2 regions of the Streptomyces sp. NBC_01520 genome follow, and region 2 is predicted to be linked to the other one. Evidence: predicted binding sites of a transcription regulator. Region 2 holds the regulator's gene; the other holds the start of a gene.
The links. Region 2 encodes HrcA, which represses chaperone genes, less so after heat shock. Its sites were predicted from a motif close to TTNGCACTCNGNNNNNCNGAGTGCNAA; they were not measured.

Region 1: a site for HrcA is predicted at 3,482-3,508, ahead of groL (chaperonin GroEL). Genes of this name have one in related genera too.

What each region holds. Positions count from the first base shown of each region.
Region 1 is NZ_CP109404.1:4,524,907-4,532,301, reverse strand. It holds gene OG524_RS20575 (GH1 family beta-glucosidase) at 1-888, shown strand, start outside; gene OG524_RS20570 (DinB family protein) at 1,022-1,531, opposite strand; gene groL (chaperonin GroEL) at 1,697-3,319, opposite strand; gene OG524_RS20560 (cold-shock protein) at 3,630-3,836, opposite strand; gene OG524_RS20555 (MoaD/ThiS family protein) at 4,317-4,592, opposite strand; gene thrC (threonine synthase) at 4,621-5,919, opposite strand; SAM riboswitch class I at 5,938-6,065, opposite strand; gene OG524_RS20545 (glucosyl-3-phosphoglycerate synthase) at 6,219-7,169, shown strand; gene OG524_RS20540 (trehalose-6-phosphate synthase) at 7,226-7,395, shown strand, end outside.
Region 2 is NZ_CP109404.1:2,583,552-2,590,946, reverse strand. It holds gene OG524_RS11765 (hypothetical protein) at 1-1,666, opposite strand, end outside; gene OG524_RS11760 (DUF3097 domain-containing protein) at 1,852-2,670, opposite strand; gene OG524_RS11755 (MBL fold metallo-hydrolase) at 2,696-3,421, opposite strand; gene hrcA (heat-inducible transcriptional repressor HrcA) at 3,587-4,603, shown strand; gene dnaJ (molecular chaperone DnaJ) at 4,604-5,740, shown strand; gene OG524_RS11740 (nitronate monooxygenase) at 5,879-6,952, shown strand; gene OG524_RS11735 (16S rRNA (uracil(1498)-N(3))-methyltransferase) at 6,949-7,395, shown strand, end outside.

The sequences.
Region 1 (7,395 bases), 1.9 Mb from region 2:
ACGCTCAACGAGCCCTGGTGCGCGGCCTTCCTCGGCTACGGCAACGGGGTCCACGCCCCCGGACGTACGAGCGACCTCGCCGCCCTGCGCGCGGCCCACCACCTCAACCTGGCGCACGGCAGCGCGACCGGGGTCCTGCGGAGCCTGCTGCCGTCCTCCGCCGAGGTCTCGCTGACCCTGAATCTGCACGCCCTGCGCCCACTGGCCGACACCCCCGCGGACCACGACGCCGTCCGCCGGATCGACGCCGTCGCCAACCGGATCTTCCTCGAACCCGTCTTCCACGGGCGGCTGCCGCAGGACCTGGTGCAGGACACGGCGACGGTGACCGACTGGTCCTTCGTCCGGGACGGCGACCTGGAGGTCATCTCCGCGCCCACCGACTCCCTCGGCATCAACTACTACTCCCCCAGCGTCGTCTCCGCCGGCTCGTCGGAGTCCCCGTCCCCGTGGGCTGGTGCCGAGAAGCACGTGGCGTTCACGGCCGCGGACGGCCCCCGCACGGCGATGGACTGGCCGGTGGACGCGAACGGCCTGTACGAACTCCTCACCCGGCTCCGCGAGGACCTGCCCGGCCTGCCGCTGATGGTCACCGAGAACGGCGCCGCGTACGACGACTACGCCGACCCGTCGGGCCAGGTCCACGACCCGGAACGGGTGGCGTACCTGGACGCCCACCTGTCGGCCGTGCATCGCGCGATCGGGGACGGCGTGGACGTACGCGGGTACTTCCTGTGGTCGCTCCTTGACAACTTCGAGTGGGCGTACGGCTACAGCAAGCGGTTCGGCATCGTGCACGTCGACTTCGCCACGCAGCGCCGCACCCCGAAGGACAGCGCCCGTTGGTACGCGGACGTCATCGCGCGGGGCGGCCTCGAACGCCCCTGACCACCGGGGCCCCCACGCCTCGCACCGCCGCCGACCACCGGGGCCCCCACGCCTCGCACCGCCGTCGAACAGCTGTGGCCCGCCTCCCCTTGTCCTTCCGTTCACGGGGTGCGGGCCACAGCGTGCGAAGTCCTCACGCCCCCACGGTCCCGTCGACGCCCTCGCGCAGGAGGTCCGCGTGCCCGTTGTGGCGGCTGTACTCAAGGAGCACGTGCACCATCGCCAGGCGCAGCGACACCTCCTTCTCCCAGCGCGGCTGGCGGCCCAGCAGGTCCAGGGAATCGGCCTCCCGCTCGACGCGGCGCGAATTCTCCACCTCGGCCTCCCAGGCGCCGAACGCCTCCACCCTGTTCGAGGCGCTCGCGTCGTAGGCAGCCTGGAAGTCGATCCGGTCGGACCAGACCATCGGCGCCCCGTTGTCCTCGAACACGCGGCGGAACCAGGCCCGTTCCACCTCGGCCATGTGCCGCACCAGTGCGAGCAGCGAGAGCGTGGACGGGGGCATCGACCGCCGCCGCAGCTCGTCGTCGTCCAGCCCCTCGCACTTCATGGCCAGGGTGGCCCGGTGGTAGTCGAGGAAGGCCCGCAGAGTCTCACGCTCGCTGCCCGAAACCGGCGGGCCTGTCCGGGAGTCCGTGGTCACGGGCGTGCGCTCCTTCGGGAGGGGGACGGAGAGGGACCAGTATCCGGCACCCCCGCGATCACGCGGACAGGAACGACGCCGGCCCCCGGGACGAATCCCGGGGGCCGGCGTCGTACAGGTACTGCGGGGTGCAGCTGACGCTGCGTGGAGCTGCTGATCCGAGGATCAGAAGTCCATGTCACCGCCCGGCATGCCGCCCGGAGCAGCCGCGGAGGCCTTCTCCGGCTTGTCGGCGATGACGGCCTCGGTGGTGAGGAAGAGCGCGGCGATGGACGCGGCGTTCTGCAGGGCGGAGCGCGTGACCTTCGCCGGGTCGATGATGCCCTCGGCGATCATGTCGACGTACTCGCCGGTCGCGGCGTTGAGGCCGTGACCGATCGGCAGGTTGCGCACCTTCTCGACGATGACGCCACCCTCGAGACCACCGTTGACGGCGATCTGCTTGAGCGGAGCCTCCAGCGCGAGCTTCACGGCGTTGGCGCCCGTGGCCTCGTCACCGGTCAGGTCGAGCTTCTCGAAGACGGCCGAGGCCTGGAGCAGAGCCACGCCACCACCGGCGACGATGCCCTCCTCGACGGCGGCCTTGGCGTTGCGCACCGCGTCCTCGATGCGGTGCTTGCGCTCCTTGAGCTCCACCTCGGTGGCGGCGCCGGCCTTGATGACGGCCACGCCGCCGGCCAGCTTCGCGAGGCGCTCCTGGAGCTTCTCGCGGTCGTAGTCCGAGTCGGAGTTCTCGATCTCGGCACGGATCTGCTTGACACGACCCTGGACCTGGTCGCTGTCACCGCCACCGTCGACGATCGTCGTCTCGTCCTTGGTGATGACGACCTTGCGAGCGGTGCCGAGCAGGTCGACGCCGGCGTTCTCCAGCTTGAGACCGACCTCCTCGGAGATGACGGTGCCACCGGTGAGGATGGCGATGTCGCCGAGCATGGCCTTGCGGCGGTCACCGAAGCCCGGAGCCTTGACGGCGACGGACTTGAAGGTGCCACGGATCTTGTTGACGACCAGGGTCGACAGGGCCTCGCCCTCGACGTCCTCGGCGATGATCAGCAGGGGCTTGCCCGACTGCATGACCTTCTCCAGCAGCGGAAGGAGGTCCTTCACGTTGCTGACCTTGGAGTTGACGATGAGGATGTACGGGTCGTCGAAGGACGTCTCCATACGCTCCATGTCGGTCGCGAAGTACGCCGAGATGTAGCCCTTGTCGAAGCGCATACCCTCGGTGAGCTCAAGCTCCAGACCGAAGGTCTGGGACTCCTCGACGGTGATGACGCCTTCCTTGCCGACCTTGTCCATAGCCTCGGCGATCTTGGCGCCGATCTCGGTGTCAGCAGCGGAGATGGAGGCCGTCGAAGCGATCTGCTCCTTGGTCTCCACGTCCTTCGCCTGCTCCAGCAGAGCGGCGGAGACGGCCTCGACGGCCTTCTCGATGCCACGCTTCAGAGCCATCGGGTTCGCACCCGCGGCGACGTTGCGCAGGCCCTCGCGGACGAGTGCCTGGGCGAGAACGGTGGCAGTGGTCGTACCGTCGCCGGCGACGTCGTCCGTCTTCTTGGCGACCTCCTTGACCAGCTCCGCACCGATCTTCTCGTACGGGTCCTCGAGCTCGATCTCCTTGGCGATGGAAACACCATCGTTGGTGATCGTGGGCGCGCCCCACTTCTTCTCGAGGACGACGTTTCGGCCCTTGGGGCCGAGGGTGACCTTGACGGCGTCGGCGAGCTGGTTCATCCCGCGCTCGAGACCGCGCCGTGCCTCCTCGTCGAACGCGATGATCTTGGCCATGTGAAGTGGTCCTCCCGGACAGGGGTGGATTTCTCCGGACCGAGAGGCGCCCGCGACGGACGGCCAGCGTGCTCTGTGGTTCCTTGCCCCACGGAGCCTGCGGGCCTCACCGGCCCGGTCCAAGTTCTGTCACTCTCACCTGGAGAGTGCTAACGCCAATGATTAGCACTCGACCCCTGCGAGTGCAAGCGTCCCCCCCGTCCGTGGACAACCGGGAGGGGGCGCACGGACGCACGCAGGGCCCGTATCCCCTCATCGGGGGTACGGACCCTGCGTGCGTGAGTAGTGTCGTTGGCCGACCGTGCCGAGCTCAGCCGACGGCGAGCTTGACCATGTCCGCCTGCGGCCCCTTCTGGCCCTGCGAGATCTCGAATTCAACTCGCTGACCCTCTTCGAGGGTGCGGTACCCGTCCATCTGGATCGCGCTGTAGTGGACGAAAACATCCGCACCACCGTCGACCGCGATGAAGCCGTACCCCTTCTCCGCGTTGAACCACTTGACGGTGCCCTGAGCCATGCCTAACTCCCCTATTACTGGCCCTTGCACGAGCACCGCACTTCGCGGGCCCGGGTCAAACTCACCCTCCGACAGGAGAGGGTGGCGTGCGCCGGAACGCGTCGACCGCGGCCGAATGTATCTGCCCAACTGCCCTCTGCAACAGGTCAATCGGACGAGAATTCTGGGCAGGCCTGAACGCCCGGATATGGAGAACTCGTGATACTCCGGGGCAATTCGGGCCGGACAAAGGCGGCTTATGCCACAAGGAGTTCACGTACTTTGGCTGCTTCTTGTCGCGACCGGGCGCATTCTCATATGCGGGCGGCACGGGCAGCTGAGGGGACTTCCCCAACTGTACCGCGCTCAACCATGCAGAATTGCCCCCTCCGCTTCTCTCGCGGAGGGGGCAATGATGTTCAGGCAGTTGTGCGGCCGGGCGGGAGCGTCGGGCCCCGGGCGTCGCGAACGACGGTCAGCCTCCGGCACCGTGTCCGACGGTCAGCCTCCGGCGACGGCCGGGATGATCGAGATGCCGGCGCCGTCCGGGGTGGCCGCCTCCAGGCCGCCCTCGAAGCGCACGTCGTCGTCGTTGACGTACACGTTCACGAAGCGGCGCAGCTTGCCCTGGTCGTCCAGGACCCGGGCGGCGATGCCCGGGTGGTCCTTCTCCAGGGACTCGATGACCTCGGAGAGGACCGTGCCCTCTGCCGGGACCTCGGCCTGACCGCCCGTGTAGGTGCGGAGGATGGTGGGGATGCGGACCTTGACGCTCATGTGGGTGCCTTCCTTCGGTCTCGGGTGGTCAGTTGGCGGCGGCGAGGCCGGCGGCGCGGAACGCCTCCAGGCTGGGCCGGATCGTGGCCGCCACACCGGTCGTCGGGGCGACGGCGTCCAGCGTCTTCAGACCGTCACCGGTGTTCAGCACGACGGTCGTCAGCGTCGGGTCCAGCAGACCGGCCTCGATCAGCTTCTTCGTCACGCCGACCGTCACACCGCCGGCGGTCTCCGCGAAGATGCCCTCGGTGCGGGCCAGCAGCTTGATCGCGTCGACGACCTGCTCGTCGTTCACGTCCTCCACGGCACCGCCGGTGCGCCGGGCGATGTCCAGGACGTACGGGCCGTCGGCCGGGTTCCCGATGGCCAGGGACTTGGCGATCGTGTTCGGCTTCTGCGGCCGGACGACGTCGTGGCCCGCCTTGAAGGCGGTGGAGACCGGGGAGCAGCCCTCGGCCTGCGCGCCGAAGATCTTGTACGGCTTGTCCTCGACCAGGCCGAGCTTGATCAGCTCCTGGAGGCCCTTGTCGATCTTCGTGAGCTGCGATCCGGACGCGATCGGGATGACGAGCTGGTCGGGCAGCTGCCAGCCGAGCTGCTCACAGATCTCGTACGCCAGGGTCTTGGAGCCCTCGCCGTAGTACGGCCGCAGGTTGACGTTGACGAAGCCCCAGCCCTCGCCGAGCGGATCGCCGATGAGTTCCGAGCAGAAGCGGTTGACGTCGTCGTAATTGCCCTCGATACCGACCAGTTCACCGCCGTACACCGCGGCCATGACGACCTTGCCCTGCTCCAGGTCGTGCGGGATGAACACGCAGGAGCGGAAGCCGGCGCGGGCCGCGGCGGCGCCCACCGCACCGGCGAGGTTGCCGGTGGAGGAGCAGGACAGGGTGGTGAATCCGAAGGCGCGGGCGGCCTCGACGGCGATCGCGACGACGCGGTCCTTGAAGGAGTGCGTCGGGTTGCCGGAGTCGTCCTTGACGTACAGGCCGCCGGTGACGCCCAGCTCACGGGCGAGGTTGTCGGCCTTGACCAGCTTCGTGAAGCCGGGGTTGATGTTGGGCTTGTCCGCGACATCGGAGGGAACCGGCAGCAGCGGCGCATACCGCCAGATGTTGTCCGGGCCTTCGGCGATGCGCTTCTTCAGCTCTTCGGGGGAGCCGCTCGGCAGGTCGTACGCCACTTCGAGCGGCCCGAAACAGGACGCACAGGCGAAAATGGGACCGAGCTCGAAACGCTCGCCGCATTCGCGGCAGGAAAGCGCTACGGCGGGACCGAGGTCCACGGCGGAAGAATTGTTGTTCGTTGCAACTGTCTGCACGGCCATGATGGCGGAGGCCCTTTCTCCTCATCTTCCTCGCGACGTATTTCGCCACAAGACGGAATTGGCACCTTCCCCACCGTGACCTCGCGGTCGGCAGGAGGGTTGCCGGGACTTCAACGGGCCGTTCCCTCAGTCCCTCTGGATGAGCGCTATGGCACCGGACCATTGATCCGGGCGTTTATTCGCGGACCGACCCCGACATGCGAGGGCCATCCGCGTTGTTCAAGACTGTAACCGAAGCCCCGGGCGATGGAGATAGTCGTCCGAACCGCGAGATGGATCACATACAGGGAGTATCGACCGTGCTGGAAGAGGTGGAACGCTGGCTGACCAGGCGTTCCTGGTCAGCCGCCGACCGCCCGCTCGAACGGCTCACGGCCGCCCGGGCGAGGGATCCGCACCGTGCGAGCGTGAGTGTCGTGCTGCCCGCGCTGAACGAGGAGGCGACGGTCGGCTCGATCGTCACGGAGATCAGACGCGAGCTCATGGAGAAGGTCAGGCTCGTCGACGAGCTGGTCGTGATCGACTCCGGCTCCACCGACGCCACCGCCGAGGTCGCCCGGCGGGCGGGCGCCCGCGTCGTGCACCGGGACGCGATACTCCCCTCGCTGCCCGCCGTCCCCGGCAAGGGCGAAGTGCTGTGGCGGTCACTGCTGGTGACCAGCGGGGAGATCGTCTGCTTCATCGACGCGGACCTGCGCGACTTCTCGGCGGACTTCGTGTCCGGGATCGTCGGCCCGCTGCTGACCGACCCCGAGGTCGAGTTCGTCAAGGCCATGTACGACCGCCCGTTGGGAGACACCGCAGGCCAGGGCGGCCGGGTCACCGAGCTCGTGGCACGCCCGCTGCTCAATCTGCACTGGCCGCAGCTGGCCGGCTTCGTCCAGCCCCTCGGCGGCGAATACGCGGTACGCCGCTCCCTGCTCGAACGGCTGCCCTTCCCCGTCGGTTACGGAGTGGAACTGGGCCTGCTCGTCGACGCCCTGCACACGGTGGGCCTGGACGCACTGGCCCAGGTCGACGTCGGCGTACGCAAACACCGCCACCAGGACGGCCAGGCGCTCGGCAGGATGGCCGCGGCGATCTACCGCACCGCGCAGCTGCGGCTCTCCCGGGGGCATCTGGTGCGGCCCTCGATCACCCAGTTCGAGCGGGGCGCGAACGGCTTCGTACCGCGCACCCACGCGGTGGACACCGAGGAGAGGCCGCCGATGCGTGAGATCGCGGAGTACGCGTCCCGGCACGCGGCGTAGCAAGGCGGGTCCTGCTTCACGTTTGGCGGCTTCCCGAACGGGCTAGGTTCGGGTACATGGTCTCCGAGCACGCTGCCCAGGTCCTCGTCGCGTCCAACCGCGGCCCGGTGTCGTACACCCTGCGTGAGGACGGCACGCTCGACTCGAAACGCGGCGGGGGCGGTCTCGTATCCGGCCTCAGCGCCGTCGAGGACAAGCTGTGGGTGTGCGCCGCGCTGGGCGACGG
Region 2 (7,395 bases):
TGAGCGTTCCGGTGAGGGGACCGGCGTAGACGATGGTCACGTGGTCGGTGCCGGGCCCGATGCTCGTGTTCTGCTCCCGGACCGCCTGCTCGATCCGCTCGAAGGTGACGCCCTGGCCCACGCCGCCCAGCTGCAGACCGTTGCCCTCGGCGAAGCGCACCTCGGGGGCCGTCGCCACCCCGACGCACTCCCTGACACCCCCCGGGCCGGACAGCCTGACCGCATCCGTGCTGCGGCCGACGAGCGGGCCGTGGCAGTAGGTCTCCTTCCAGTGCCCGCTCCACAGGAACGTCCCCAGCAGGGCGCCCACCAGCACGAAGGCGATGGTCGTCCGCGACATCACCCACCAGGCCCAGGTCCGCCGGACCCGATGCGTGGCCAGCTGGGCATGGGCGTGCTCATGGGTCAGCTTGCCGGTGGACAGGGGCAGCCGGAGCACCCAGGCCAGTGTCACGGCCGCCGCGGGCGCCTGCCCCACGCTCAGGTCGTCGACCCAGGCCTCGTAGCGTGCACGCGCCCCCGATCTGGCGCCGGTGTGCGGGAGCGGCTCCACAGGCAGCGGCGGGGTACGCCGCATGATCTGGGCGGCCGGCAGGGACGCCAGGAGCAGCAGCGGATCCACCTCGCTGCGCCGGGAGCGCACGTTGTTGATCGCGTTGATCAGCAGGACCCCGCCGTTGTCATGCGTGGCGGTCGGCAGGAGCACCACCGGCGGCACGGTGCGCTTGCTGCGTCGCCAGTCCAGGGCGTGCGGCCGGTAGTTGTGCAGCAGGTCCTCCAGCAGGGCCTGGACCCGCAGCTCCAGATGGAACTGGCGCGCGTGCTCGTCACCCGCCCCCGCGTCCGCCACCCGCTCCGCCACGGCGGCGGCCCGGGCCCGGATCACCCGCCACGAACCGCTCGGCGAGAACCACGACCAGCCGTCGGACGGATACCCGGTGCTGGACGCGGCCAGCGAGGAGGTGGTCGCGAGCCATCTGCTGGCCCGGCGCAGCCACAACAGCGGCGGCGCGGCCGTCGTCACCAGCCGCACGACCGCCAGGCCCAGCAGGGCCACGGCGGCGACCAAGGCGGTCAGCAGCCAGCCGATCTCGCCCAGGAGCACGCTCAGTACGGCGATGAAGACGGCGCCCAGGAAGGTCTCCGGCCGTATCGACGCGCGCAGCGAGTCCCACCAGGTGCGGGGCCCCGCCCGCCGCGCCCGCCACCGCAGGCTGCCCAGCTGCTCCAGAATCCGTGTCTCACGCCCACCCGCCGAGCCCTGGTCCGGCTGTGAGACGACCGTCGCGGTGGCCTGCTCGATGGCGTCCAGGAGACGGGAGCGGGGGAAGACGAAGGGCTTGTACTGCGAGGTGCTCCGGGTCTCCCAGGGGCGCTCGGTCAGCGTGCGCACCATGGACAGCGCCGCCTCGTACGAGCTGTCGCCGTGACCGGCGAGCAGCTTCACCGGGACACGGCGCAGCTGGTTCGCCCGGTGGACCTGCAGGACGATCTGCTGCACCCTGTCGTCGATGTCCGGTCCGGCGCCCGCGTCCGCGGCCTGCGCCACGATCAGAGGCATCACCGGCCGGTTGACCCGGTACTGGTCGATCAGTTCCTGGACGAGGTGGAAGACGGCGGAAGCCGCCTCGTTCTCCGCACTGTCCCGCCACACTTCGCGTGCCATCCGCTGCCCCCGGCTTCCCCCTGGGCCCGCGGAACACGCGGGCCCGTCCGCGCCCGCCGGGCCCGCCGAAGCCATCGAGGACGCCGGGCCCGCCGAACCCCTCACCTCTCAATAACCGATGGTCCGTGTGCGGCGCAGAGATTCACAGGGATCGGTACGGGATCCTCCCAAACCGTGCCGGGACATCAGGCCGGAAGGGTGACGAAATCGATCAATTCCTCTACGCGGCCCAGGAGTTGCGGTTCCAGGTCCTTGTAGGAGCCGACCCTGGACAGGATGTGCTGCCAGGCCGCGCCCGTGTTCTCCGGCCACCCCAGCGCCCGGCACACCCCTGTCTTCCAGTCCTGGCCGCGCGGCACCACCGGCCACCCGGGGATTCCCACGGACGACGGCTTCACCGCTTCCCAGACGTCGATGTACGGATGCCCGACGACCAGCACGTCCGCGTCCGTGACCTCGGCGGCGATACGGGACTCCTTGGAGCCCGGCACCAGATGGTCGACCAGGACGCCGAGCCGGGCGTCCGGGCCCGGGGAGAACGCGCGCACGATCGCCGGGAGGTCGTCGATGCCCTCCAGGTACTCCACGACCACGCCCTCGATGCGCAGGTCGTCCCCCCAGACCCGCTCGACCAGCTCGGCGTCGTGCCGCCCCTCGACGTAGATCCGCCCGGCCCGTGCCACCCGCGCCCGCGCCCCGGGGACCGCCACCGAACCGGAGGCGGTACGGACAGGGCGCGCGGGTCCGCCGGCCGACGGCCGCACGAGGGTGACCACCCGGCCCTCCAGCAGGAAGCCGCGCGGCTCCATCGGGAACACCCGGTGCTTGCCGAAACGGTCCTCCAGCGTGACCGTGGGCCCCTGGGCCGTCTTCTCGCACCGGATCACCGCACCGCAGAAGCCGCTGACCGCCTCCTCCACGACCAGATCGGGCTCGGCGGGTACCTCGGGGGCGGGGGCGGACCTCTTCCACGGCGGAGTCAGGTCCGGCTGGTAGCTGCGCATGGCACGACGATAGAGGGCGACCCGCTCAGGACACGCCGAAGCGGGCCGCCAGCCGGTCGCGCTGCGCCCGTACGAACGCGGCGTCCACCACCGCCCCGTGCCCCGGCACGTACGACGCGTCCTCGCCGCCCAGCTCCAGCAGCCGGTCCAGCGCGGCCGGCCAGTGGGAAGGGACCGCGTCCGGGCCGGCCTGCGGCTCGCCGGACTCCTCGACCAGATCACCGCAGAGGACCACGACGGGGGAGCCCGGCACCAGCACCGCGAGGTCGTGGCCGGTGTGCCCGGGACCCACGTTGGCCAGCAGCACCTGGAGGCCGCCGCCCAGGTCGAGCGTCCACTCCCCGCTCACCTGGTGGTGCGGCGCCACGAGCACGTCCGTCGCCGCCGTGGCTTCCTCCTCGCTCATCCCGTGCCGCATCGCGTCCGCGCGCAGCCCCGCCGCCCCGTGCCGCCCCAGCAGCTCGGCCGTGCCGACCGCCCCGTAGACCTCCGCCCCGGCGAACGCGGCGGTGCCCAGCACATGGTCGAAATGGGGGTGGCTCAGTGCGACATGCGTCACCCTCCGGCCGAACAGGGCCTCCGCCTGAGTCCTCAGCGCGGCCCCCTCGCGGAGCGTCGAACCGGTGTCGTAGAGCAGCACGCCGTCCGCCCCGGCCACCAGCGCGGCGGTCGCGTCCCAGACGGGAAGGCGTCGGCGTCCCGTACCGTTGCCCAACCGCTCCCAGCCGAAGTCTTCCCAAGAGACGTCCATACGGTGACGCTATCGGCATCGGCCTGCGCACTCCCGCCACGGCATGGCCGGTCGCCCTTGCCCCGGCCCCACCCCGCCCCCGTACACTGACCGGGGGGATTGCTGGCACTCGAACACACAGAGTGCCAGGCAGACACCGGAGAACCACAGCTGGAGGTGTGCGCGATGCTCAGCGAACGCAGACTCGAAGTGCTGCGCGCCATCGTCCAGGACTATGTCGGCACCGAGGAGCCCGTCGGCTCCAAGGCGCTCACGGAGCGGCACAGGCTCGGGGTCTCCCCGGCCACCGTCCGCAACGACATGGCGGTGCTGGAGGACGAGGGCTTCATCGCCCAGCCGCACACCAGTGCGGGGCGCATCCCGACGGACAAGGGATACCGGCTCTTCGTCGACAAGCTCGCGGGCGTCAAGCCCCTGTCGTCGCCGGAGCGCCGGGCCATTCAGAATTTCCTCGACGGCGCGGTCGACCTCGACGACGTCGTGGGCCGCACGGTCCGGCTGCTCGCGCAGCTGACCCGGCAGGTCGCCGTCGTGCAGTACCCCTCGCTGACCCGTTCCACGGTGCGGCACGTGGAACTGCTCTCGCTCGCTCCGGCCCGTCTGATGCTCGTACTGATCACGGATACGGGCCGGGTCGAACAGCGTATGATCGACTGCCCCGCCCCGTTCGGCGAGACCTCTCTCGCCGATCTGCGGGCCCGGCTCAACAGCCGGGTCGTCGGACGCCGCTTCGCGGACGTTCCGCAACTGGTGCAGGACCTGCCGGAGTCCTTCGAGAACGAGGACCGGGGAACCGTCTCGACGGTGCTCTCCGTCCTTCTCGAAACTCTGGTCGAAGAGACGGAGGAGCGGCTGATGATCGGCGGCACCTCCAACCTCACCCGCTTCGGGCACGACTTCCCTGTGATGATCCGGCCGGTGCTGGAAGCACTGGAGGAACAGGTCGTCCTGCTGAAGCTGCTCGGTGAGGCCACGGACTCAGCCATGACCGTACGGATCGGGCACGAGAACGCCCACGAGGGCCTCAACTCCACGTCCGTCGTCGCGGTCGGCTACGGTTCGGGCGACGAGGCAGTCGCCAAACTCGGCGTGGTCGGACCGACCCGCATGGACTACCCCGGAACGATGGGAGCGGTACGCGCAGTGGCACGTTACGTCGGACAGATCCTGGCGGAGTCGTAAGTGGCCACGGACTACTACGCCGTACTCGGCGTGCGCCGCGACGCATCTCAGGACGAGATCAAGAAGGCATTCCGCAGGCTCGCCCGCGAGCTGCACCCGGATGTCAACCCGGACCCGAAGACCCAGGAGCGGTTCAAGGAGATCAACGCCGCTTACGAGGTGCTGTCGGACCCGCAGAAGAAGCAGGTCTACGACCTCGGTGGCGACCCGCTGTCCGCCTCCGGCGGTGGCGGCGCGGGCGGTTTCGGAGCCGGCGGCTTCGGCAACTTCAGCGACATCATGGACGCGTTCTTCGGCAACGCCGCCCAGCGCGGGCCCCGTTCGCGGACCCGGCGCGGCCAGGACGCCATGATCCGGCTGGAGATCGACCTCAACGAGGCGGCCTTCGGCACGACCAAGGACATCCAGGTCGACACGGCGGTCGTCTGTACGACCTGCAGTGGCGAGGGCGCCGCACCCGGCACCTCCGCGCAGACCTGTGACATGTGCCGCGGCCGCGGCGAGGTCTCCCAGGTCACCCGGTCCTTCCTCGGCCAGGTCATGACCTCACGACCCTGCCCGCAGTGCCAGGGCTTCGGCACCGTCGTGCCGACCCCCTGCCCCGAGTGCGCCGGCGACGGCCGCATCCGCTCGCGGCGCACCCTCACCGTGAAGATCCCCGCAGGTGTCGACAACGGCACCCGCATCCAGCTCGCGGGCGAGGGAGAGGTCGGCCCCGGCGGCGGCCCGGCCGGCGATCTGTACGTCGAGATCCACGAGTTGGCGCACGCGGTGTTCCAACGGCGCGGCGACGACCTGCACTGCACCGTCACCATCCCGATGACGGCCGGCGCGCTCGGCACCCAGGTGCCGCTGGAGACACTGGACGGGCTGGAGGAGATCGACATCCGGCCGGGCACCCAGTCCGGCCAGTCGGTCCCGCTGCACGGGCGCGGCATCACGCATCTGCGCGGCGGCGGGCGCGGTGACCTGATCGTCCACGTCGAGGTCATGACCCCGACGAAGATGGACCCCGAACAGGAGCGCCTCCTGCGGGAGCTGTCGAAGCTGCGTGGCGAGGAACGGCCCACCGGCCAGTTCCAGCCGGGCCAGCAGGGACTGTTCTCCCGGCTGAAGGACGCCTTCAACGGCCGCTGAACCCCGCACGACGACGACGTCCACGCCGCACCGCCCGCCGGTCCCGTACCGGCGGGCGGTGCGGCGTGTGGCGACCCGCCCCTCGGCGGCCGGATCGGCTGATTCGGCGCCCCGCACGGGACGTGGCACGATGCCGTCATGTCCTTGGCGCTGACCGATCTCTGCCGGTATCCGATCGTGCAGGCCCCGATGGCGGGCGGTGTCTCCTCCCCGCAGCTGGTCGGGGCCGTCGCCGACGCCGGAGGGCTCGGCTTCCTGGCCGCCGGCTACAAGACGGCGGACGGGATGTACCACGAGATCGAACAGCTGCGCCGGCTGACCGGCCGGCCCTTCGGCGTCAACCTCTTCATGCCGCAGCCACTGCTCGCCGACCCGAGCGCCGTGGAGGTCTACCGGCACCAGCTCGCCGGTGAGACGTCCTGGTACGAGACCCCGCTGGGCGACCCCGACTCCAGCGGCGACGACGGCTACGAGGCCAAGGTCGCGATCCTCCTGGAGGACCCCGTCCCCGTGGTCTCCTTCACCTTCGGCTGCCCCACCCGCGAGGTCCTCGACGCGTTCGCCGCGGCCGGCACCTTCACCGTCGTCACGGTCACCACACCCCAGGAGGCGCGGAACGCCCAGTGGGCGGGCGCCCACGCGGTCTGCGCCCAGGGCGCGGAGGCGGGCGGCCACCAGTCCACGCACCGCGACGACCCGCAGGGCGGCCTCACCGGCACCGGCCTGCTCACCCTCGTCGCCGAGGTCCGCGAGAGCGTGCGGCTGCCGGTCGTCGCGGCCGGCGGGCTGATGCGCGGCTCCCAGATCACGGCGGTGCTGGCTGCGGGCGCGGACGCGGCGCAGCTCGGCACCGCCTTCCTGGCCTGCCCCGAGTCCGGGGCGCACCCCCTGCACAAGCGGGCCCTGACCGACCCGTTGTTCGTGACGACGGCCCTGACCCGGGCGTTCTCCGGCCGCCCCGCGCGCGGGCTGGTCAACCGCTTCGTACGCGAGCACGGCAGATACGCCCCCGCCGCCTACCCCCAGGTCCACCAGATGACCAGCGGGCTGCGCACGGCGGCGGCCAAGGCCGGCGACGCGCAGGGCATGGCCCTGTGGGCGGGCCAGGGGCACCGGATGGCACGCGAGCTGCCCGCCGGGGAACTCGTGGAACTGCTCGCCGCCGAAACGGAAGCCGCGCGTGCGGCAGTGAGCGGGAGGAGTGCCCAGTGACGGCACCGGTCTTCGTCGTCGAACACATGCCCAGCGGGCCGGAGTTCGTCCTGGAAGGATCCGAGGGGCGGCACGCCGTGTCCGTGAAGCGGCTGAACCCGGGGGAGGACGTCGTCCTGACCGACGGGCGGGGCCGCTGGGCCGAAGGCGTCGTACGGGCGGCCGACGGCAAGGACCGGCTCGTCGTCACCGGCCTCGCCCCGATCCACGAGGAACCGGCGCCCGCGCCCCGGATCACCGTCGTGCAGGCGCTGCCCAAGGGCGACCGCGGGGAGGTGGCCGTCGAGACGATGACCGAGACGGGCGTCGACGCGATCGTGCCCTGGCAGGCGGCACGCTGCATCACCCAGTGGAAGGGCGACCGCGGGCTCAAGTCCCTGGCGAAGTGGCGCAGCACCGCCCGGGAGGCGGGGAAGCAGTCCCGCCGGGTGCGGTTCCCGGAG